Regions from separate parts of the Paraburkholderia sp. J12 genome, predicted to be linked through region 3. Evidence: predicted binding sites of a transcription regulator. Region 3 holds the regulator's gene; each other region holds the start of a gene.

Region 1 (6,971 bases), 220 kb from region 3:
ACATCGCCACGCTCGACGCCGTGGCGGCGACGCGCCTGCGCGTGGTCGTGCGCAACGCGGCGGCGGTCGATCGCCAGAAGCTCGCGGCGCTCGACGTGGTGTGGGTGTCGGACAATACGCTGCACATCGTGGTGGGATCCGCCGCGCAGCGCTATGCGCAGGCGCTGGCTCCGCAACCGGCTTGACGTTTTCCACGCGGCGCCTGGTGCGTAACCTTGGCTGCGTAACCGTATGACCCAAAAAAATCGGCGCCCCGGCGCCGATTTTTTTGTCGATTAATTTCGTCGACCCGCCGCGAGGCTTCAGTCCTTGCGAACCGCCGCGCCGACCTTCTGCCGCTGCGAATCGAGCCACATCACGTTGATGATCCCAAAGCCGAGCGCGACGCCGATGCCCAGGATCCAGCTGAAATACCACATCGTTTCCACTCCTTCGAAATTCGTCAGTACAACGAGTTGTGCTGTTCCTTGATGGCCGCGGCGGTCACCTTGCCGCGCATCACGCGATACGCCCACGTGGTATAGGCGAGCACGATGGGCAGGAAAATGATCACGGCCACGAGCATGATCTCGAGCGTCGTCTTGCTGGAGGTCGAGTCCCACACGGTCAGGCTGCTGCGCGGATCGAGCGACGAAGGCATGATGAACGGGAACATCGAGAAACCCGCCGTGAGGATCACGCCGACGATCATGAGCCCGGTGGCGATGAACGCCGTTTTTTCCAGCCGCGAGCCCGCGAGCGCACACGCCACGAGGCCGCCCAGGATGCCGAGCAAGGGCGCGACCGTCATCCACGGATAGAGGCCATAGTTGGTGAGCCACAGCCCCTGGCCGGCTTCGACGCTCTTGAGCAGCGGATTCGAAACCGAATCGAGCGGGGGCGCCGACGTGATGGTGTAGCCGCCGATCAGCGTCGCGACGATCGCGCCCGCCAGCACGAAGAGCACGACCGCGAGGAGCGAGGTGATCCGCAGCGCCTTGCTCGCGCGGGCGGCAACCACGCCGTCGCTCTTGAGCTTCACGAAGGCGGCGCCGTGCGCGGTGAGCATCGTGAGGCTCACGAGTCCGCAGATGAGCGCGAATGGATTGAGGAGTGCCCAGAAGCTGCCGTGGTAGGTCACGCGCAGGTCGGTGTCGTAGGCGAACGGCACGCCTTCGAGCAGGTTGCCGAAGGCCACGCCGAACACGAGCGCCGGCACGAAGCCGCCGATGAACAGCGCCCAGTCCCACGCGCTGCGCCACTTCGGGTTGTCGCGCTTGCCGCGGTAGTCGAAGCCCACCGGGCGGAAGAAAAGCGCGAAGAGCACCAGCAGCATCGCGAAGTAAAAGCCCGAGAACGAGGCGGCATACACGAGCGGCCAGGCGGCGAACATCGCGCCGCCCGCGGTGATGAGCCAGACCTGGTTGCCTTCCCACGTCGCGCCGACCGTGTTGATGACGATGCGCCGCTCCGCATCGGTCTTGCCGATGAAGGGCAGCAGTACGGCGGCGCCCATGTCGAAGCCGTCGGTGAGCGAGAAGCCGATCAGGAGCACTCCGATCAGCACCCACCAGATGAGCTTGAGGGTTGCGTAGTCCATGGTTGTCGGTTCCTTGCGTGGGGCGGGGCGTCAGGCGGCGCTGCCGCTGCCGGCTGCCGGGGCGGTGCCCTGTTCGTGGAAGTAGCGTCCCGTGTGCAGCGCCGACGGGCCGAGTCGCGCGTACTTGAACATCAGCGTGATCTCGATGATGAAGAGCGCCGTGTAGAACACCACGAAGCCGGCGATGCTCAGCATCACGTCGCCGGGCGCGAGGCTCGACGCGGAAAGATGCGTGGGCAGCACTTCGGCGATGGTCCACGGCTGGCGGCCCACCTCGGCGACGATCCAGCCGAATTCGGCGGCGATCCACGGCAGCGGGATCGCCCACACGGCCCAGCGCAGGAACCACGCGCGGCTCGGCTTGAGCAGCGAGCGCTGGGCGCAGAACCAGAACGCCAGCACGAAGGTCAGCAGGAACAGGATGCCGAGGCCCACCATCAGGCGGAACGACCAGAACACCGGCGCGACGGGCGGAATCGAGCTCTTCGCGGCGGCTTCGATCTGGTCGGGCGTCGCATCCACCACGTTCGGCGCGAACTGCTTCACGAGCAGGCCGTAGCCGAGGTCGGCCTTGTGCGCGTCGAACACGTCGCGCGTTTCGGTATCGGCGCTGCCTTCCTTCATCTTCTGCAGCGCGGCATACGCGAGCATGCCGTTGCGGATGCGCACCTCGGCGCGGCCAATGTGATCCTTCAGGCCGATCACGGGCTCGTCGATCGAGCGCGTCGCGATGATGCCCATCAGGTAAGGAATCCGGATCGCGTAGTCGGTGCGCTCTTCCTTCTGGTTCGGCATGCCGAACAACGTGAACGGCGCGGGCGCGGGGGCGGTATCCCACTCGGCTTCGATGGCGGCGAGCTTGACCTGCTGCACTTCGCCCGTGGTGTAGCCCGACTCGTCGCCGAGCACCAGCACGCACAGCGTCGAGGCGAGGCCGAAGCCCGCGGCGATGGCGAACGAGCGCAGCGCGAAATCGACGTCGCGGCGGCGGATCAGATACCACGACGAGATGCCGAGCACGAACATCGACGCGGTCACGTAACCGGCCGAGACGGTGTGCACGAACTTCACCTGCGCCACCGGATTGAAGATCACCTGGAAGAGGCTGGTGAGCTCCATGCGCATGGTTTCGTAGTTGAACTCGGCGCCCACGGGGTTCTGCATCCAGCCGTTGGCCACCAGAATCCAGAGCGCGGAGAGGTTCGAGCCGAGCGCCACGAAGAACGTGGTGATGAGGTGCTGGCCCTTCGAGAGCCGGTCCCAGCCGAAGAAGAAGAGACCGACGAAGGTCGACTCGAGGAAGAACGCGGCGAGCCCTTCCACGGCGAGCGGCACGCCGAAGATGTCGCCCACGTAGTGCGAGTAGTACGACCAGTTGGTGCCGAACTGGAACTCCATGGTGAGGCCGGTGGTGACGCCCATCACGAAGTTGATCGCGAAGAGCTTGCCCCAGAACTGCGTCATGTCCTTGTAGATCTGCTTGCCGGTCATGACATAGACGGACTCCATGATGACGAGCAGCCACGAGAGGCCGAGCGTGAGCGGCACGAACAGGAAGTGATAGAGCGCGGTGATCGCGAACTGCAGCCGCGAGAGATCGACGGTTTCGCTAATGGGCATGAGGGTCCCCTTGGGTCGGGTTCGTCGCCGATTGCATCGATGGCACCGATTGCACCGATGGTACGGAGGGCGCGGTTGGCACGGACACCGAAAGAATGGCGCGAGCAACATCGGCGGGCGGCATGTTCATGTTTTCCGCCTGCGGATGATTGAAGAATGCGTATTTGAGCGCCATCAGCAACACGAGCTTGAAGGCGAGAACGAAGACGATGTCGCGTGCGAAGGTCGGGCCGCGTGCCCAGCGCAGGAATCGCGCGTGGAGCGCGAGGCGAGGCCGGGGAGGATGATCGGATGTCGAGATCATGGTGGATCGGTTGACTGCCCTTAAAACTCGTTTCCCGACCGGGCCTGCTGGCCGCCCGGCGCCTGGCACATCGTGTGTACGAAGAATTTTAAGATTGAGGTCCCGGGCATGCGACAGTCCGCCCGCGACATCCCGTCGCGAACGCAGGCCCGTCTAATCAGTATTGCGACTTAATTTGTCTCAAGTCAATAAATTGGGGGCGCATTGGAATGCGTGCCGCATCAGGCTGCGCATTTATCTTAGGGAAAAATCGGGGAACATGAGATGAGGGTGACTACCGGGGCGGTCACGGGCCGGGCCACTGCAAGGCCCAAAAAGAAAAAGCCCCGCCGTGAGAGGGCGGGGCTATGTCAGCGTCTGACAGACCGGCGCGGACTGGCCGGCGAGATACCGGGTTGCCTAGCTGTAATCGGCCAATGCCGTGCGCATTTTCTTCATCGCGCTCGCTTCGATCTGACGGATACGCTCGGCCGAGACGCCGAATTCGTCGGCCAGTTCGTGCAGGGTCGAACCGCCCGAACCGTCGTCGGCCACGTTCAGCCAGCGCGCCTCGATGATGCGGCGGCTGCGCGCGTCGAGCGCTTCCAGCGCGCTCGCGATACCGTCCGACTGCAGGCGGTCGCGCTGGCGCGCGGCCAGCACGGCGGTCGGCTCGCTATGCGAATCGGCCAGCCAGGCGATGGGCGCGAACGACTCTTCGCCGTCGTCGGTCTGGCCTTCGAGGGCGATGTCAGCGCCGGACAGGCGCGTTTCCATCTCCACGACTTCTTCGCGCTTGACGTTCAGTTCCTGCGCGAGACCGTCGATTTCCTCGGGCGTGAACGACTGCAGGCCCTGCTTGTGGCTGCGCAGGTTGAAGAACAGCTTGCGCTGCGCCTTGGTCGTGGCGACCTTCACCATGCGCCAGTTGCGCAGGATGTATTCGTGGATCTCGGCCTTGATCCAGTGCATGGCGTACGACACGAGCCGCACGTTCTGCTCCGGGTCGAAGCGCTTCACGGCCTTCATCAGGCCGATGTTGCCTTCCTGGATCAGGTCGGCGTGCGGCAGGCCATAGCCGAGGTAGTTACGGGCGATCGAAACCACGAGGCGCAGGTGCGACAGCACGAGGCGACGGGCGGACTCGAGGTTGTTTTGTTCGCGGAACTCGGTCGCGAACTGGCGCTCCTCTTGAGGCGTCAACATGGGGATCCGGTTGACGGCCTGAATGTACGCGTCGATATTGCCCAGCTGGCCGGGCAACATGGACTGGTTCGCGAGCGCCAGCATGCCTGCCCCCGCCGCCTTGGCCGGCGTCGGGCTCAGCGTACCAGGAAGGGTCATTGCCATTGCGTTGCTCACGTAGTGAACTCCTCTATATCTTGCAAAAGTCGGACTGCGACTCCACGGTGGATGTTAGCACTCTGCTCCACCGAGTGCTAATACTTGGAGTCTGTAGGGGCTTCAAGGTTCCGCTGCTGCTATCGAAATAGTTGTTTCGATAGATTTCGCTGGAAGCCCGACAGGATGGGGCTGACAGCCGGTGAGGGCGTGCCGCGGTCGAGGTTGGCGAGTAAACCCTCTAGATCCGGATGGGACGGGGAGAGGGGAGATAACCAGGGGACGGCCTGTTTTGCCACAGTGCCTGGAAACGCCGGATATCGCTGGACGCGCTGGACGAACGAGTCATTGAGCATATGACCGGGGCGGCCGTCGAAAGTGCTTTCCTGCGTCGATCGGGCGCGCCTATCTCTTGGCGTCGAGTCGATCCCGGCGAGTGCAAAGGGACGGATTGACGGCCATTGCGCTATGCGTGCTGAATCGCGCGGCCTTTTGATTGCAAGTATCCACGCGACGAAACCTGGTATAAATTTCAGCGAAGCGCGTGCGGTACATCTTCAGCGTCGGTCTGCGGCCAACGGCGGGACGGGCGCGCAAGGGGCAAGGGCGATGGCGGCGAAAGTGATCGATGCGATTCGCGGGCTGGAGCGCGAACGTTTCCGGGCGATGGTGGACGGAGACGGTTCGTCGCTGGACGCTTTGCTGTCGGACAACGTGATCTACGTGCACACGAACGGCAAGCGCGAAACCAAGCAGCAATTCATCGACGCCATTACGGCGGGCCGCCGCCGCTACCGCCAGATCGAGATCCAGACCCAGGACGTGCTGCCCGTGGGGCGCGAGACCTGCGTGGTGTCCGGGCGTGCGCTGATCGAGATGGAAGCCAACAACGGCGCGCTGCTTTTTCCCATCGCCTATACGGCGATCCAGACTCAGGAGGACGGGCAGTGGCGCCTGCTTGCATGGCAGGCGACGCGTTGTGCGCTCGAATAAGGCCGGTAGGCCCCTTCTTCCGGCGCGTCTTCTGGACGCTCCGGGCTAACGCCGGCGGCCCGTTTTGCCGCCGACGCCCAACGCTGTCTGTCGACCAGAGCTGGTGCCTGCTCTGGTTTCACGCAGGGCACCTGCCTCTGCTCCGCGCTGCCTTCGCTGCTGAACTGCTTCGCTGACCGACGGCCGAACCTCAGGCCGCGGCGCGCCGATCGACGCGAGGCCAGTCCGCCCGATTCACCCCGCTCACGACCGCGGCGACCGTCGCGTGCGCGCCGTCTTCGGCCACGCCCACGCCGTGGCGAATCGCCTGCCCGCCCACGCGGCAACCCACGAACACGGCGGTGGCGCCGCGCTCCGTGCGCGCGCTCTCGAACGACGTGATTTCCACCGTGACGCCCGCCGCCGCAGCGATGGCGGCAGCGACGGCCCGAGCCTGCGCTTCCTGGCCGTCGGCGGCCGAGGGCGCCGCGATGTCGCGGCCGTCCCAGCGCACGCGGCCTGCGCCGGCATGCATCGCCGGGCCATCGGTTTCGAAGTACTCGCGCTCGAAGAGGGCGCAGATCGCATCGCCCGTGACTTCTTCGCCCGACGCATCCGAGACCGTCTGCACGGCGTGGCTGAATTCGATCTGCACGCGGCGCGGCGGCGTGAAACCCATGCCGCGCTCGAGCAGCCAGGTCGCGCCGCCCTTGCCCGACTGGCTGTTCACGCGGATCACGGCGTCGTAGCTGCGGCCGAGATCGGCGGGATCGATCGGAAGATACGGCACTTCCCAGAGCGCGTCGGCCTTTTGCTGGGCGAAGCCCTTGCGGATCGCGTCCTGGTGCGAGCCCGAGAATGCCGTGAAGACGAGGTCGCCCGCGTACGGATGGCGCGGATGCACGGGCAGTTGATTGCAGCGTTCGACCATGCGGCGCACGGCGTCGATATCGGAGAAGTCGAGGCCCGGATCGATGCCCTGGGTGTAGAGGTTCATCGCGAGCGTGACGAGATCGACGTTGCCGGTGCGCTCGCCATTGCCGAAGAGACAGCCTTCGATGCGGTCCGCGCCCGCGAGCAGCGCCATTTCCGCGGCGGCGACGGCCGTGCCGCGATCGTTGTGCGGGTGCACCGAAAGCACGATGCTGTCGCGGTACGCGAGATTGCGGTCCATCC
Region 2 (6,971 bases), on a different contig from region 3:
TATTCTCATGACTGAAGCCTTCAAGACCCGTCGTGCCGAATATGCCGATGCCACTCGCGAAGCGCTGCTGGACGCCGCGCGGGAACTGTTCACTGCGCAGGGCTATCAGCAGGTCAGTCTCGAGGCGATCGCGCAAAAGGCGCGCGTGACGCGCGGGGCCTTCTACCATCATTTTTCCGGCAAGCCGGAGTTGCTCGATGCGCTGGTCGTCGCGCTGCAGGCCGAGGCCACTGCACGCGTACGCGCCGCTTCGGCGGCCGCGTCGCCATCGCAGCGGGTGGGCGCGGGCATTGCGGCGTTTCTCGACGTCTGTTCTGAACCGGCCTATCGGCACCTCGTGCTGGAAACGGCCGTGGCCGTGCTGGGCGCGGAGCGCTCGCGCGACATCGAGGAAGCGAGCACGTTTGGCCTGCTGACCGCGGCGCTGCAGGCGCAGGCCGAACGCGGCAGCGCGGCGGCGAAGAACGTGCCGCTGGCGGCGCGCATGATCGGCCGTATGGTGTGCGAGTCGGCGCTGCTCATCGATAGCGCGGAAGACGAAAAGGCTTTCAAGGCCGACGTGCAGCGCCTCGTCAAGCGCACCTGGGACGCCGTGACGGCGGGGACTCGGCCGAAAGCGTGACGAAAGGCCGGTTCAAGCTGAATTGCACCGTTTCCGGCGAAATGGCGGGCGTGAGCGCGATACGCCTGCCCGGCACGAACGGCGCAATCTCTGACCAAATCGAGCAAGTCCGTGCAAGCTTGCGCGGGGTCCGGTTCCGTATCCTGACTGCGTAGTGAAGGCGTAGTGCCCTAATCGCGATCCCCTCGAAGATCGCTGCTCGCTCTTGAACCGGAGAACCCGCATGTCCGATCAAACCCTGGCCACCCTCGTGGCAGGCGCATTCGCCACCGCGCTCACCCTCGCTGCCACGACGGCGAGTGCGCAGGAATTCACGGAAGCCCAGAAGAAGATTCAGGCGGAGCACACCGCACTCGTCAAGGCCGGCAAGGTCGAGCCGTGCTTCGGCACGGCACTGAAAGGGCAAAACGATTGCTACGCGGGTGCGGGCACCACCTGCGCCGGCACCAGCACCGTGGATTACCAGGGCAACTCGTTCAAGCTCGTGCCCAAGGGAACCTGCACGACCATTTCCACGCCGAAAGGCCCCGGCAGTCTGACGCCCAAGGCTTGACGCCAACGCTTCATCGCCGGTTCGCGTCCGGACCCTGGCGGCACTCGCCGGGGGCCAGACTGGTGGCGTGCCGCGCATCCGTGGCTGGTCTTTAAAAGGAGGCGACGGCCGGATTCGGCGCCCGCTTCAGCCATGCTGCGGGTTCCCGGCCTTGCACCACCTTCGCAGCACACTTCATGGCACTTGCACTGCTGGTCATGACGGGCCTCATTGAGCTCCGTCGACGTTTCCCTTAAGTCACCCGTCCCGTCCTCTGGACCCCACCGAAGGCCCGGGATCCCTCCCCGGCCGTCCGGCCAACCGCGCTCAAACAGTTGTGCCACACTAGGCGACGTCGCAACACGAACGTCGCCGGGCGAGCTTGCCTCGCGCCGAACGGAGGCATCGATGAACCCCTATCTGGCATCACCCGTCAAGGCTTGGCGCTCGCCATCCTGCGCGGCCGCGCGGGGACGTCGCAATGGCTGAGAGCGATCTGGCGCCGCGCCAGCGGGCACAATGGATTTCCATCGAGGAGATCCTGCATGCGCGGCCACAACAACCCATCGCCACGAGTCGCGGCCGCGGCTGGAATGGCGTGACCGTGGACGTCCATCGTCCCTATTTCGACTGCGCCGAGCGTTACCCGGGACTCGACCATCACCTTGTCTGCTACTGCCCCTCGGGCCACGCCAGGCTCGTTCAAAAGCGGGCCGGGGCCGTTCACAACGGTGTTGTGGTGGCCGGCACGTCGTACATCATGCCCGCGGGCCACGATTCGATCTGGGAAGGCAATTCGGGACACTCCGTGCGGCTGCGCATCCCGCCTTCACTCGTGAACGAGGCGGCGGAACAGCTTGGGGAGCATCGTGTCCCGGTGGAGATCCGCAATGTCTTTCTCGTGCGTGACCCCGTGATCGAGCACCTGGCGCAGGCGCTCCTCACCGAGATGGACCAGAACGTGCATGCCGCACAAATGCTGATCGTCGATTCGATATCGACCGCGCTCGCGGCTCACCTGCTTCGAAGCTATAACGGCTTCGGGGCGGCCGGGTCCGCGCTCGATTGTCCCCTTGGCAAACGCGAAGTGGCGCGCTTGACGGAGTTCATCGAAGAGAATCTCGATCGGCCTATCTGTCTGGAGGATCTGGCCGCCGTCGTGAACGTGAGCCGGTTTCACTTTAGCCGCCTGTTCAAGCGCACGATGGGCGTGACGGCCATCAGCTTCGTGGAGGAGTGCCGTATCCGGCGAGCGCAGACGCTGATCGCCGACACCGACCTGCCGCTCGCCGAAATCGCGTTGATAACGGGGTTTGCCGACCAGAGTCACTTCACGAGGCGGTTTCACCGTCATGTGGGATGCACGCCGGCGGTGTTCGCACGTGAGCAGGGGCGGCGCAGAGGGGCGGCAATGGCCGGAAGCAGGACTTCGGATTAGCTCGGTTCAGACTGCGATAGCACACCGCGCGGCAGCCCCGACGTCACTCAACTATCCGGTGGCCGCGCGGGCACCTTCTGCCATCCACCGGGGCAGCTACGCACATAGGGGTAGTAGCCCTGCGGCGTGTTGCAGTAATACCAGTAGGCCATTTGCGGAGCGTTACCCGGGTCGTACATATCGGTGTTTGCGCCGGCGTCGACCTGTCCTTGCTCGATGTACTGGGCAGGCTGCGACAGATCGGCGGACACATACGGGTAGTACACGCTGGCGTAATAAGACGGCAGGTAGTAGGGGTAGAACGGATAGCCGTAGATGAATCCCGGGCCAAAGTAGAAACCAATGCCCACGGAGCCGTACCCGCCATACCAGCCACGATAGTAGCCGCCGCGATACCAGCCGTAATAACCGCCGTGGTAATAGCCGCCGTGATAGTACCCACCGTGGTACCAGCCGCCGCCATGGTAGCCGCCGTTCCAGTTGCCGCTGCTCCAGCCGCTGCTGTGATTCACACCGGCATAGCCGCCGCCGTAACCGCCGCCATAGCCACCACCGCCATGAAACCAGCCGCCTCGGCCCGCGGTAGCGGCCGTGCTGGCGCACAACGCCATCACGACGAGCGCTAACCGGCACAACTTATGCGTTCTCACAATGCTCACCTCGATAGCTCATCCGCCGCCGTCCACAAGATCGTTGCCGACGCCACTTCGAGCCCGTGCAGCGAAAGCTGGAGACGTACCTCCGGCCCTTGAAGCAAATTCTAGTTCATGGAACGGATTTCACCGGCTGGCCGCGTCGCGGAAAACCGCGAAAAACCGGATCGGTACGACGGAAATCAAGGCGGTAAGGCCGCGCACACGGCCAGAGACGGCGAAGCGGCGTCGTAACGTGCCGTAACCAAAATGCCCGCCGCACCTCTTCCGAGGCGCGGCGGGCACCCATGGCCCGAGGGACCGTTTCAGTTTCAGGATCGAAGCGGATCGAAGAGCGGCGCTTCAGCCCCGCCTCAGAACCCCAACTCCGCTCCGCCCGGGCCACCGGCCGGCACCGCGGGCGCGGCGGCCTTCGGCGATTCGTGCACGGTCGCGTCGGTCGTCAGCAGAAGCCCGGCAACCGAAGCCGCGTTCTGCAGCGCCGTGCGCGTGACCTTGGTTGGGTCGAGCACACCCGATTCGACCAGATCGCCGTATTCGCCGGTCGCCGCGTTATAGCCGAAGTTGCCCGAGCCCTCCGCCACCTTCGCCACCACCACGCTCGCTTCTTCGCCCGCGTTCGCGACGATCTGGCGCAGCGGCTCTTCCAGCGCGCGCAGCACGATCTTGATGCCGGCGTCCTGATCGGCGTTTTTGCCCTTCACGTCGCGAATCGCCTGCTTCACGCGGATGAGCGCCACGCCGCCGCCCGCTACGATGCCCTCTTCCACGGCCGCGCGCGTGGCGTGGAGCGCGTCGTCCACGCGGTCCTTCTTCTCTTTCACTTCGATCTCGGTTGCGCCGCCCACCTTGATCACGGCCACGCCGCCGGCCAGCTTCGCCACCCGCTCCTGGAGCTTCTCGCGGTCGTAGTCGGACGTCGCGTCCTCGATCTGCACGCGAATCTGCTTCACGCGAGCCTCGATGCTCGCCTTGTTGCCGGCGCCGTCGATCACGGTGGTGTTTTCCTTGCCCACCTCGACGCGCTTGGCTTGACCCAGTTCGCTCAGCGTGGCCTTCTCCAGCGTCAGGCCGGTTTCCTCGGCAATGACCTGGCCACCCGTGAGGATGGCGATGTCTTCGAGCAGCGCCTTGCGGCGGTCGCCGAAGCCCGGCGCTTTCACGGCGACGGTCTTGAGGATGCCGCGAATGTTGTTGACGACGAGCGTAGCGAGCGCTTCGCCTTCGACATCCTCGGCGATGATGAGCAGCGGGCGCCCGGCCTTGGCCACCTGCTCGAGCACCGGCAGCAGGTCGCGAATGTTCGACACCTTCTTGTCGTGCAGCAGGATGTACGGGTTGTCGAGCACCGCCACCTGGCGATCCGCGTTGTTCACGAAGTACGGCGAAAGATAGCCGCGATCGAACTGCAGGCCCTCCACCACGTCGAGTTCGTCGGCAAGCGACTTGCCGTCTTCCACCGTGATCACGCCTTCCTTGCCCACGCGATCGATCGCCTCGGCAATGCGCTGGCCAATCGATTCCTCGCCGTTCGCCGAAATCGTCGCGACCTGCGCGATTTCCTTGCTCGTGGTGGTCGGCTTGCTGATCTTCTTGAGCTCCTCCACGGCGGCGAGCACCGCCCGGTCGATGCCGCGCTTGAGGTCGAGCGGGTTCAATCCGGCCGCCACGTACTTCTGCCCTTCCCGCACGATCGCCTGGGCCAGCACCGTGGCGGTGGTCGTGCCGTCGCCGGCCGTGTCGCTCGTCTTCGAGGCGACTTCCTTCACGAGCTGCGCGCCGATGTTCTGCAGCTTGTCGGCCAGTTCGATCTCCTTGGCAACCGAGACGCCGTCCTTGGTCACCACGGGCGCGCCGAAGCTGCGCTCGATCACGACATTGCGGCCCTTGGGCCCGAGCGTGACCTTGACCGCGTCGGCCAGTACGTTCACGCCTTCGATCAGTTTCGCGCGATTTACTTCGCCGAATACGATGTCCTTCGCTGCCATATCGGAATGCTCCTTTAGGCCTTCAAGCCTTTAAACGTTGACGACTGCGACGATGTCTTCTTCGCGCAGCACGAGCAGTTCGGTGTTGTCGACCTTCACGGTCTGGCCGGCGTACTTGCCGAACAGCACACGGTCGCCCACGGCGAGGTCCAGCGCGATGCGCCGGCCCTCGTTGTCGCGCCGGCCCGGGCCGACGGCGAGCACCTCGCCCTGGTCCGGTTTTTCCGCGGCGCTGCCGGGCAGCACGATGCCCGAAGCGGTCTGGGTTTCCTGGTCGAGCCGTTTGACGATCACGCGATCGTGCAAGGGACGAAGACTCATGTACGTTTTCCTCTGCAAAGAATGAACGGGAACGTTGGCACTCGCCGGGAACGAGTGCTGATCGAAGTCCAGTATAAAAATCCCCCGCACGCCGTTCCAATAACGGATACGCACAAGGTTATGAACGATTGCAGGGAAAGCATGCCGCGCCTGCGAGGCAGTCCCGTTCGCGGAAGATCGTTAGCAGAATTCCTTCGTTGGCCGCCCGCGCCCGTGTGTCTAGACTGAGCCCATCTTGTCATAACAAGTCGATCATGCCGGCCTCCAGTCTCGTCGCACTCTCTCCCCAGCCGCTCTACGTGCAGATCAAGGAAACGCTGCGCACGCGCATTCTCGACGGCACCTATGCGCCGCACAGCCAGATGCCTTCCGAACACGAACTGTGCGCGATGTTCGACGTGAGCCGCATCACCGTGCGTCAGGCGCTGGGAGATTTACAGAAGGAAGGACTCCTGTTCAAGCTGCACGGCAAGGGGACCTTCGTTTCGAAGCCGAAAGCGTTCCAGAACGTAACGTCGCTGCAGGGGTTCGCGGAGGCGATGTCGTCGATGGGCTACGAAATCGCCAACCAGTTGCGGCACTTCCGCATGGTCAAGGCCAACCGGCATATCGCCAGCAAGCTCGACGTGCCCGAAGGCGCGAGCGTGGCCGAAATCCATCGCGTGCGCCTGCTCAATCGCGAGCCGGTCTCGCTCGAAATCACCTGGGTACCCGAGGTGCTGGGCAAGCGTCTCGCCAATGCGGATCTGGCCACGCGCGACATCTTCCTGATACTCGAAAACGACTGCGGCGTGCCGCTCGGCCACGCCGACGTCTCGATCGACGCGATCCTGGCCGACGACGACATAGTCGATGCCCTGCGCGTGGAAGAAGGCAGCCCGGTGCTGCGCATCGAGCGTACGACACACGATGCGCACGGCGCACCGGTCGACTACGAATACCTGTACTTTCGCGGCGACGCGTTCCAGTACCGCCTGCGCGTGGACCGCGCGAAGTCGCGCGCTCGCGCGCGCACTCAACCGGGGAGCGCCCGATGAATATCGAAGTACTCGACTACGACATCGTAGTGGTGGGCGGCGGCACGGCCGGCCCGATGGCCGCGATCAAGGCCAAAGAACGCAATCCCGCGCTGAATGTCCTGCTGCTGGAGAAAGCCAACGTCAAGCGCAGCGGCGCGATCTCCATGGGCATGGACGGACTGAACAACGCCGTGATCCCGGGCCACGCCACGCCCGAGCAGTACACGCGCGAGATTACGGTGGCCAACGACGGCATCGTCGATCAGGAGGCGATCTACGCGTATGCCAGCCACAGCTACACGACCATCGAGCAGCTCGACCGCTGGGGCGTGAAGTTCGAAAAGGACGGCAACGGCGACTATGCCGTGAAGAAAGTCCATCACATGGGCGCTTACGTG
Region 3 (6,971 bases):
GAATGCTGGATCTCGTGACCCGTATGCCGTCCCTCGCACCACCGGAAAACGCCGTTGCAACGTCGCCGGCAGCCCCTGTCGGGAACGGCCTCCATAAAACAAATGTGCCCGGAGAGCCGGAAGGCTCACCAGGCGTTAAGCAATGCTGCCCGCATCGTAACCGATGCGGCCGGTCTTGCGGGGAACTGCCCCGCGGCGGCGCGGACCTCCTGCGAGGTCCGCTTAAGATGCATTTCGCCGCCGCGGTTCATCCGGCGCAAGCCCGGATCGAACGACTTAGTCCTTCTTGACTTCCTTGAACTCGGCGTCCACCACGTCGTCCGCCTGGGCGCTGTCCGGGCCGCCGGCCGTTGCACCGGCTGCCGCGCCCGCTGCACCGGCCGCGCCGGCTTGCTGCGCCTGCATGTCGGCATACATCTTTTCGCCGAGCTTTTGCGAGGCGGCCGACAGTGCCTCGACCTTCGCCTCGATCGCCGCCTTGTCGGTCGACGCGCTCTTCAGCGTTTCTTCGAGGTCCTTCAGCGCGGCTTCGATCGCTTCCTTCTCGCTGGCGTCGATCTTGTCGCCGTACTCGGCCACGGCCTTCTTCGTGCTGTGCACCAGCGCGTCGCCCTGGTTGCGCGCGTCGGCCAGCTCACGCAGACGGTGATCTTCTTCCGCGTTCGCTTCGGCGTCCTTCACCATCTTCTCGATCTCGGCTTCCGAAAGACCCGAGTTCGCCTTGATCGTGATACGGTTTTCCTTGCCCGTGGCCTTGTCCTTCGCGCCCACATGCAGGATGCCGTTCGCGTCGATGTCGAAGCTCACTTCGATCTGCGGCACGCCGCGCGGTGCGGGCGGAATGCCTTCGAGGTTGAACTCGCCCAGCAGCTTGTTGCCGGCCGCCATTTCGCGCTCGCCCTGGAACACCTTGATCGTCACGGCGCCCTGGTTGTCGTCCGCCGTCGAGTAGACCTGTGCGTGCCGGGTCGGGATCGTGGTGTTCTTGTTGATCATCTTCGTCATCACGCCGCCGAGCGTCTCGATACCGAGCGAGAGCGGCGTCACGTCGAGGAGCAGCACGTCCTTGCGGTCGCCCGAGAGCACCTGGCCCTGAATCGCGGCACCGACGGCCACGGCTTCGTCCGGGTTCACGTCGCGGCGCGGGTCCTTGCCGAAGAACTCCTTCACCTTTTCCTGCACCTTCGGCATACGCGTCTGGCCGCCGACGAGGATCACGTCGTCGATGTCGCTGACCTTCACGCCTGCATCCTTGATCGCCACGCGGCACGGCTCGATGGTGCGCTCGATCAGGTCTTCGACCAGCGCTTCCAGCTTGGCGCGCGTGATCTTCAGGTTCAAGTGCTTCGGACCCGAGGCATCCGCCGTGATGTACGGCAGGTTGATTTCGGTCTGCTGGCCCGACGACAGTTCGATCTTGGCCTTTTCAGCGGCTTCCTTCAGGCGTTGCAGCGCGAGCACGTCCTTCGAGAGGTCGACGCCCTGCTCTTTCTTGAACTCGCCGATGATGTAGTCGATGATGCGCTGGTCGAAGTCTTCACCGCCGAGGAACGTGTCGCCGTTGGTCGAGAGCACTTCGAACTGCATTTCGCCGTCCACGTCCGCGATTTCGATGATCGAAATGTCGAACGTGCCGCCGCCCAGGTCGAACACGGCGATCTTGCGGTCGCCCTTTTCGGCCTTGTCCAGACCGAACGCCAGTGCGGCTGCGGTCGGCTCGTTGATGATGCGCCGCACTTCCAGACCGGCGATGCGGCCGGCGTCCTTGGTGGCCTGACGCTGGCTGTCGTTGAAGTACGCGGGAACCGTGATCACGGCTTCGGTGACCGGCTCGCCGAGGTAGTCTTCAGCGGTCTTCTTCATCTTGCGCAGCACTTCAGCGGAAACCTGCGAAGGCGCAAGGTTCTGGCCGTGCGCCTCGACCCATGCGTCGCCGTTGTCGTGCTTGACGATCTTGTAGGGCATCAGACCGATGTCCTTCTGCACTTCCTTCTCTTCGAAGCGGCGGCCGATCAGGCGCTTGACCGCGTACAGCGTGTTGCGCGGGTTCGTGACCGACTGGCGCTTGGCCGGCGCGCCGACCAGCACTTCGTTGTCGTCCATGTAGGCGATGATCGACGGCGTCGTGCGGGCGCCTTCGGAATTCTCGATCACCTTCACCTGATTGCCTTCCATCAGCGCCACGCACGAATTCGTGGTGCCGAGGTCGATACCAATGATTTTGCCCATTTAGTCAATCTCCAATTTTTGGTCGCTGTGCGGACCGCCGCTCGCGCGAGGCGTTCGCCTTGTCACGCGGGCCATCCGCTTCAATCCGGAACTGCTGCCCAAATAAGTGCCATTGCGAGGTTTTCAAGACCCCGGGGGCTATCCGGTCATTAATTTTTTTCAATCACTCGCGCCGCCAGCCCATTTGACACAGCCGATACGGCGCGCACTTTCATCCCGCTTTCGCTTTGGCTTACTTCGGCTGGGACACCGTGACGAGCGCCGGACGCAGCACGCGGTCGGCAATCACATAGCCCTTTTGCAGCACGGCGACGACGGTGTTCGGCTCCTGCTCCGAAGGCACCATCGAAATGGCCTGGTGGCGATGCGGGTCGAACTTCTCGCCGACCGGGTTGACGGCCAGCACCTTGCCCTTCTCCAGTGCGCCGGTGAGTTGCCGGAGCGTGAGCTCGACGCCCTCGCGCACCTTCGCCAGGTCGTCCGAGCCGTGCGTGACGGCCGCCTCGAGGCTGTCCACGACCGGCAGCAGATGCTCGGCGAACGTTTCGATGGCGAACTTGTGGGCCTTCTGGACGTCTTCCTGGCCACGGCGGCGCACGTTCTCGGTCTCCGCCTTCGCGCGGACGAACGCGTCCTGCAACTCGGCGATCTTCGCCTGCGCTTCGGCGAGCGCCGCGTCGGCGCCAGCCGGGGCCGCCTGACCCGCCTGAGCAGCGGCTTCGGCCGCCGCTTCGGGCTGCGCGCCCGGGGCGCCCGCCGTGCCGGTTTGCGACGTTTCGTCCGCCGGCGTGGGGTTCTGGCTCGTCGGGTTCTCTTGCGTGTTTTCCATGTCGCTGAACGTGGTTGGATAATCAAAAAGGGAGCAAAGCGCCGGGCGACTCGCCCGGCCATCCGCGCACCGTTGCTCCGGCGCGACACCCGCTTTGCGCATCGGCATTGCACATGGGCGCCGGATCGCCGAATTCAAGGGCTTCCCGCGGCTTTTTTAACAGCCCGGCAGCTTGGGAAACCACCGGTTACAACCATTACTGCGGCGCCGCAAAAATGAAATTGAGTGCGGCACGCCACTGACCTACACTCAGGAATAAGTGCTGCTCAGCGCGCGTTAACCCTTACAGCTGCTTGACAACCGGCTCACTACCCGCGCGCCGTACCCGCACTACACCGAGCTGGCCGTTTTCGCCGTGCAATTTCCCTGGGGGAGTACCGTGAAACTGACCTTTGCAATATCGGTGGTCGCGCTGGTACTCATTGCGGGAACCACCACCATCTGCATGTCGGGCGCCGTCAACGACAACACGACGGAATATGGCGGCATTCATGCCACCATGGAAGCGCTCTTCAATCCTCACGCCCAAGTTTGTCGATAGTGCGGCGATCGCGCTTGGTCGGCCGCCCGTGCAGCACGGCGGCAGGCTCGCGAAAGAGACGCCGCCGCTCCTGTTCCGCCGTGCGTCGCGCGCGCCCCTGCTCTGTTTCCGCATAGAGCGTCTGCGCAATGCTGGCCGGGCCGCGCACGTCGCAGAGCCCCAGCACTTCCACTTCCCAGAGCACATGATCGATCTCGATTTCGACGAGGTCGCCCACCCGCACGTCCTTCGAAGCCTTGACCGACTCGCCGCCGATGCGCACGTGGCCCTTGCCAACGGCGTCCGAGGCGAGCGAACGGGTCTTGAAAAAGCGCGCGGCCCAGAGCCACTTGTCGATGCGCAGGCGCGCGGACGGGTCGGTCGAGATCTTGTAGTTCATGGGTCGGAGGATGATTCGCGGCCGGTACGCGGCTCAGGCAAGCGCGCCCGCCGGCACGCTCGCCTGCACCGGCCAGCCCTGCAGGTTCTGCGCCACGATTTCGCCAAGCGCCGCAATCCACGCCGGCGAGGCATTCAGGCACGGGATGCGGTGAAACTCCTTGCCGCCGCCGTGCACGAATTCATCGCGCACCTCCATGCCGATTTCCTCGATCGTTTCGAGGCAATCCGCCGTGAATCCGGGACAAAACACGTCGGCGCGCCGCACACCGCCTTGCCCAAGCTCGCGCAGGGTGGGCGCGGTGTAGGGCTGAAGCCACTGCGCACGGCCAAAGCGCGACTGGAACGTCACGCGGCACTCCACCGGGCTGAGTTCGAGCGCGTGCATGAGGAGCGAGGCGGTCTGCTGGCACTGGTCGTGATAAGGGTCGCCCAGGTCGAGCGTGCGGCTCGGCACGCCGTGAAAGCTCAAAACGAGGCGGTCGCCCGCCGCGAAATCGGGCCGGCCGTGCGCCTGCCAGTAATGCTGGACCTGCGCCGCGAGCGCCGAGATATAGGCCGGATGGTCGTGGTACGCACGCACCGTGCGCACTTCCGGCTGGTTGCGCATGCGGCCGAGCGCGGCGAACGCGGCGTCGAACGCCGTGGCCGTGGTGGAGGCCGAGTACTGCGGATACATGGGCACGAGCAGGACGCGCTCCGCGCCCGCCAGCTTGAGCTGGGTGAGCATCGCGGGGATATCCGGCGTGCCGTAGCGCATGGCGTAATCGACGATCACGGCGTAGTCGTTCGCGTGCAGCAGATGGCGCAGCGCATCGGCCTGCTTCTGCGTATGGACGCGCAGCGGCGAGCCTTCGGGCGTCCAGACGGCCGCGTACTTCTTTGCCGAGGAGCGCCCGCGCAGCGGCAGGATCAGCGCGCGCAGGATCACCTGCCAGATGGCTGCGGGGATCTCCACCACGCGCGGGTCCGAGAGAAACTGCGCCAGATAGCGGCGCACCGCGCGCGGCGTAGGCGCGTCCGGCGTGCCGAGATTGATCAGCAGCACCGCGACGCGATGCGCGACGGCAGACTGAAGGGGCCGCTCCAGATCGAAACGCATAGGCGATCAGTGGCGCCGCGCTTCACGCGCAGCAACGGTTGCACAAGGGAATCATTATAGCGGGCGGGGGGTGTCTGCCCACCTGGCCGTTCGGCTGACCACGCAGCTGACCCCGCGACTGGCCATCTGGCCAATGGCGCGCCGCACGCGCTTGCCCGATGATGGAGGCGCGATCAGTTCTGGCTGAGCGTGAGCGAAAGGAGGCGCGCGGTGATGTCCACAATGGGAATCACGCGGTTGTACGCCATGCGGGTCGGGCCGATCACGCCCAGTGTGCCTACGATCTTGCCGTTCACCTCGTACGGCGCGGTCACGACGCTCATTTCCTCGATCGGCACGAGATTCGATTCGCCGCCTATGAAGATCTGCACGCCCTGCGCGTGGCTCGAGACGTCGAGCAGTTGCAGGAGGCTCGTCTTCTGGTCGAACACGTCGAAGAGCTTGCGCAGCCGCGCCATGTCCGACGACAGATCGGCCACTTCGAGCAGATTGCGCTCGCCCGAAATCAGCACGGTCTCGCCGGTATCGGCTTCGTCGGTGCTGGCCGTGACCGCGGCGTGCATGAGCGTGGTCATGTCGCCGCGCAGCGCATCGATTTCCTCGCGCAGGCGCTGGCGCACTTCGTCGAACGAGAGGCCCGCGAAATGCGCGTTGATGTAATTCGAGGCTTCGATCAGCTCGGACGGAGAAAAGTCGCGCTGCGTCGCCATGATGCGGTTCTGCACGTCGCCTTCGGGCGTCACGATGATGAGCAGGATGCGCTTGTCCGACAGGCGCATGAACTCGATCTGCTTGAACACGTGGCTGCGGCGCGGCGTCAGCACCACGCCCGCGAACTGCGAAAGATTGGACAGCACGCTCGCCGCGGCCGCCACCACCTTTTGCGTCTCGCCCGGGCGCAGCGTGGTCTTGACGGCACGGGTCACCGCGTCCTCGTCGGCGGAGGGCTCGACGGTCAGCATCGTGTCGACGAAAAGACGGTAGCCGCGCGGGGTGGGCACGCGCCCCGCCGAGGTGTGCGGGCTGGACACGAGCCCCAGCTCCTCCAGGTCCGACATGACGTTGCGGATCGTCGCCGGGCTCAGCTCCAGGCCGGAATAGCGCGACAGCGTGCGCGAGCCGACCGGCTGACCTTCGGCGATGTAGCGCTCGATCAGCGTTTTGAGGAGGGTTTGTGCGCGGGGATCTAGCATGACTGAAAATTCTAGCCTAATGGCGGGCCGGCCGCGAGTGCGCCCCGGGCCATCGGCGGCCTGCGGCGGTGCTCGCGGGCGGCGGGAGCGGCCGGAGGTCGTCGGGGGTGGCAATCCGGGGCGCTGTCATCACCCCCGCTGTCATCACCGCGTCACCGATTTTATCGGCAAATGCGCGAGGCGCCGCCGCTCCCGGGCGGCCCCGCACGCCAGAGGCCGCAGCGGCAGGCGCCAGGTTCTTTTCGCGACCTGACTATGGTGTAATGCCGGCATGCAAATCCACAAGATCCAGAGCCAGTTCAAGACTGTCGCGCTTGTCGGGCGCAGCAACACGCAAGGCATCGGCGAGCCGCTGATGTCGCTCGCCCAGACCATTTCGAAGCTCGGCTTCGACGTGGTGTTCGAGGCGCAGACGGCCCAGGAGATCGGCGCCGCCGGCTACCCCGCGCTGCAGGCCGCCGAGATCGGCGCGCGCGCGGACGTGGCCGTGGTGCTGGGCGGCGACGGCACGATGCTCGGCATCGGACGCCAGCTCGCGCCCTACCGCACTCCGCTCATCGGCATCAACCACGGCCGGCTCGGCTTCATCACCGACATTCCGTTCTCGGACATGCAGGAAGTCGTGCCGCAGTTACTCGCGGGCTCGTTCGAGCGCGAAGAACGCACGCTGCTGGAGTCGCGCATCACGCGCGACGGCGA

What was found. Region 3 encodes HrcA, which represses chaperone genes, less so after heat shock. Its sites were predicted from a motif close to TTAGCACTCNNNNNNNNNGAGTGCTAA; they were not measured.
Region 1: rpoH (RNA polymerase sigma factor RpoH) is a predicted target of HrcA. The motif match lies at 4,899-4,925, and genes of this name have one in related genera.
Region 2: U5760_RS00840 (co-chaperone GroES) is a predicted target of HrcA. The motif match lies at 5,589-5,615, and genes of this name have one in related genera.

Annotation. Positions count from the first base shown of each region.
Region 1 is NZ_CAJMZC010000002.1:233,570-240,540, reverse strand. Features, by position in the region: gene nagE (N-acetylglucosamine-specific PTS transporter subunit IIBC) at 1-185, shown strand, start outside; gene cydX (cytochrome bd-I oxidase subunit CydX) at 303-419, opposite strand; gene cydB (cytochrome d ubiquinol oxidase subunit II) at 443-1,579, opposite strand; gene U5760_RS06010 (cytochrome ubiquinol oxidase subunit I) at 1,610-3,199, opposite strand; gene cydP (cytochrome oxidase putative small subunit CydP) at 3,189-3,503, opposite strand; gene rpoH (RNA polymerase sigma factor RpoH) at 3,903-4,832, opposite strand; gene U5760_RS05995 (nuclear transport factor 2 family protein) at 5,433-5,816, shown strand; gene leuA (2-isopropylmalate synthase) at 6,007-6,971, opposite strand, start outside.
Region 2 is NZ_CAJMZC010000001.1:183,856-190,826, reverse strand. Features, by position in the region: gene U5760_RS00865 (helix-turn-helix domain-containing protein) at 8-622, shown strand; gene U5760_RS00860 (DUF2282 domain-containing protein) at 846-1,175, shown strand; gene U5760_RS00855 (AraC family transcriptional regulator) at 1,636-2,592, shown strand; gene U5760_RS00850 (hypothetical protein) at 2,640-3,242, opposite strand; gene groL (chaperonin GroEL) at 3,599-5,233, opposite strand; gene U5760_RS00840 (co-chaperone GroES) at 5,264-5,554, opposite strand; gene U5760_RS00835 (GntR family transcriptional regulator) at 5,809-6,591, shown strand; gene U5760_RS00830 (fumarate reductase/succinate dehydrogenase flavoprotein subunit) at 6,588-6,971, shown strand, end outside.
Region 3 is NZ_CAJMZC010000002.1:18,238-25,208, forward strand. Features, by position in the region: gene dnaK (molecular chaperone DnaK) at 277-2,229, opposite strand; gene grpE (nucleotide exchange factor GrpE) at 2,462-3,058, opposite strand; gene U5760_RS05035 (hypothetical protein) at 3,438-3,599, shown strand; gene U5760_RS05040 (RNA-binding S4 domain-containing protein) at 3,571-3,978, opposite strand; gene hemH (ferrochelatase) at 4,012-5,079, opposite strand; gene hrcA (heat-inducible transcriptional repressor HrcA) at 5,253-6,272, opposite strand; gene U5760_RS05055 (NAD kinase) at 6,544-6,971, shown strand, end outside.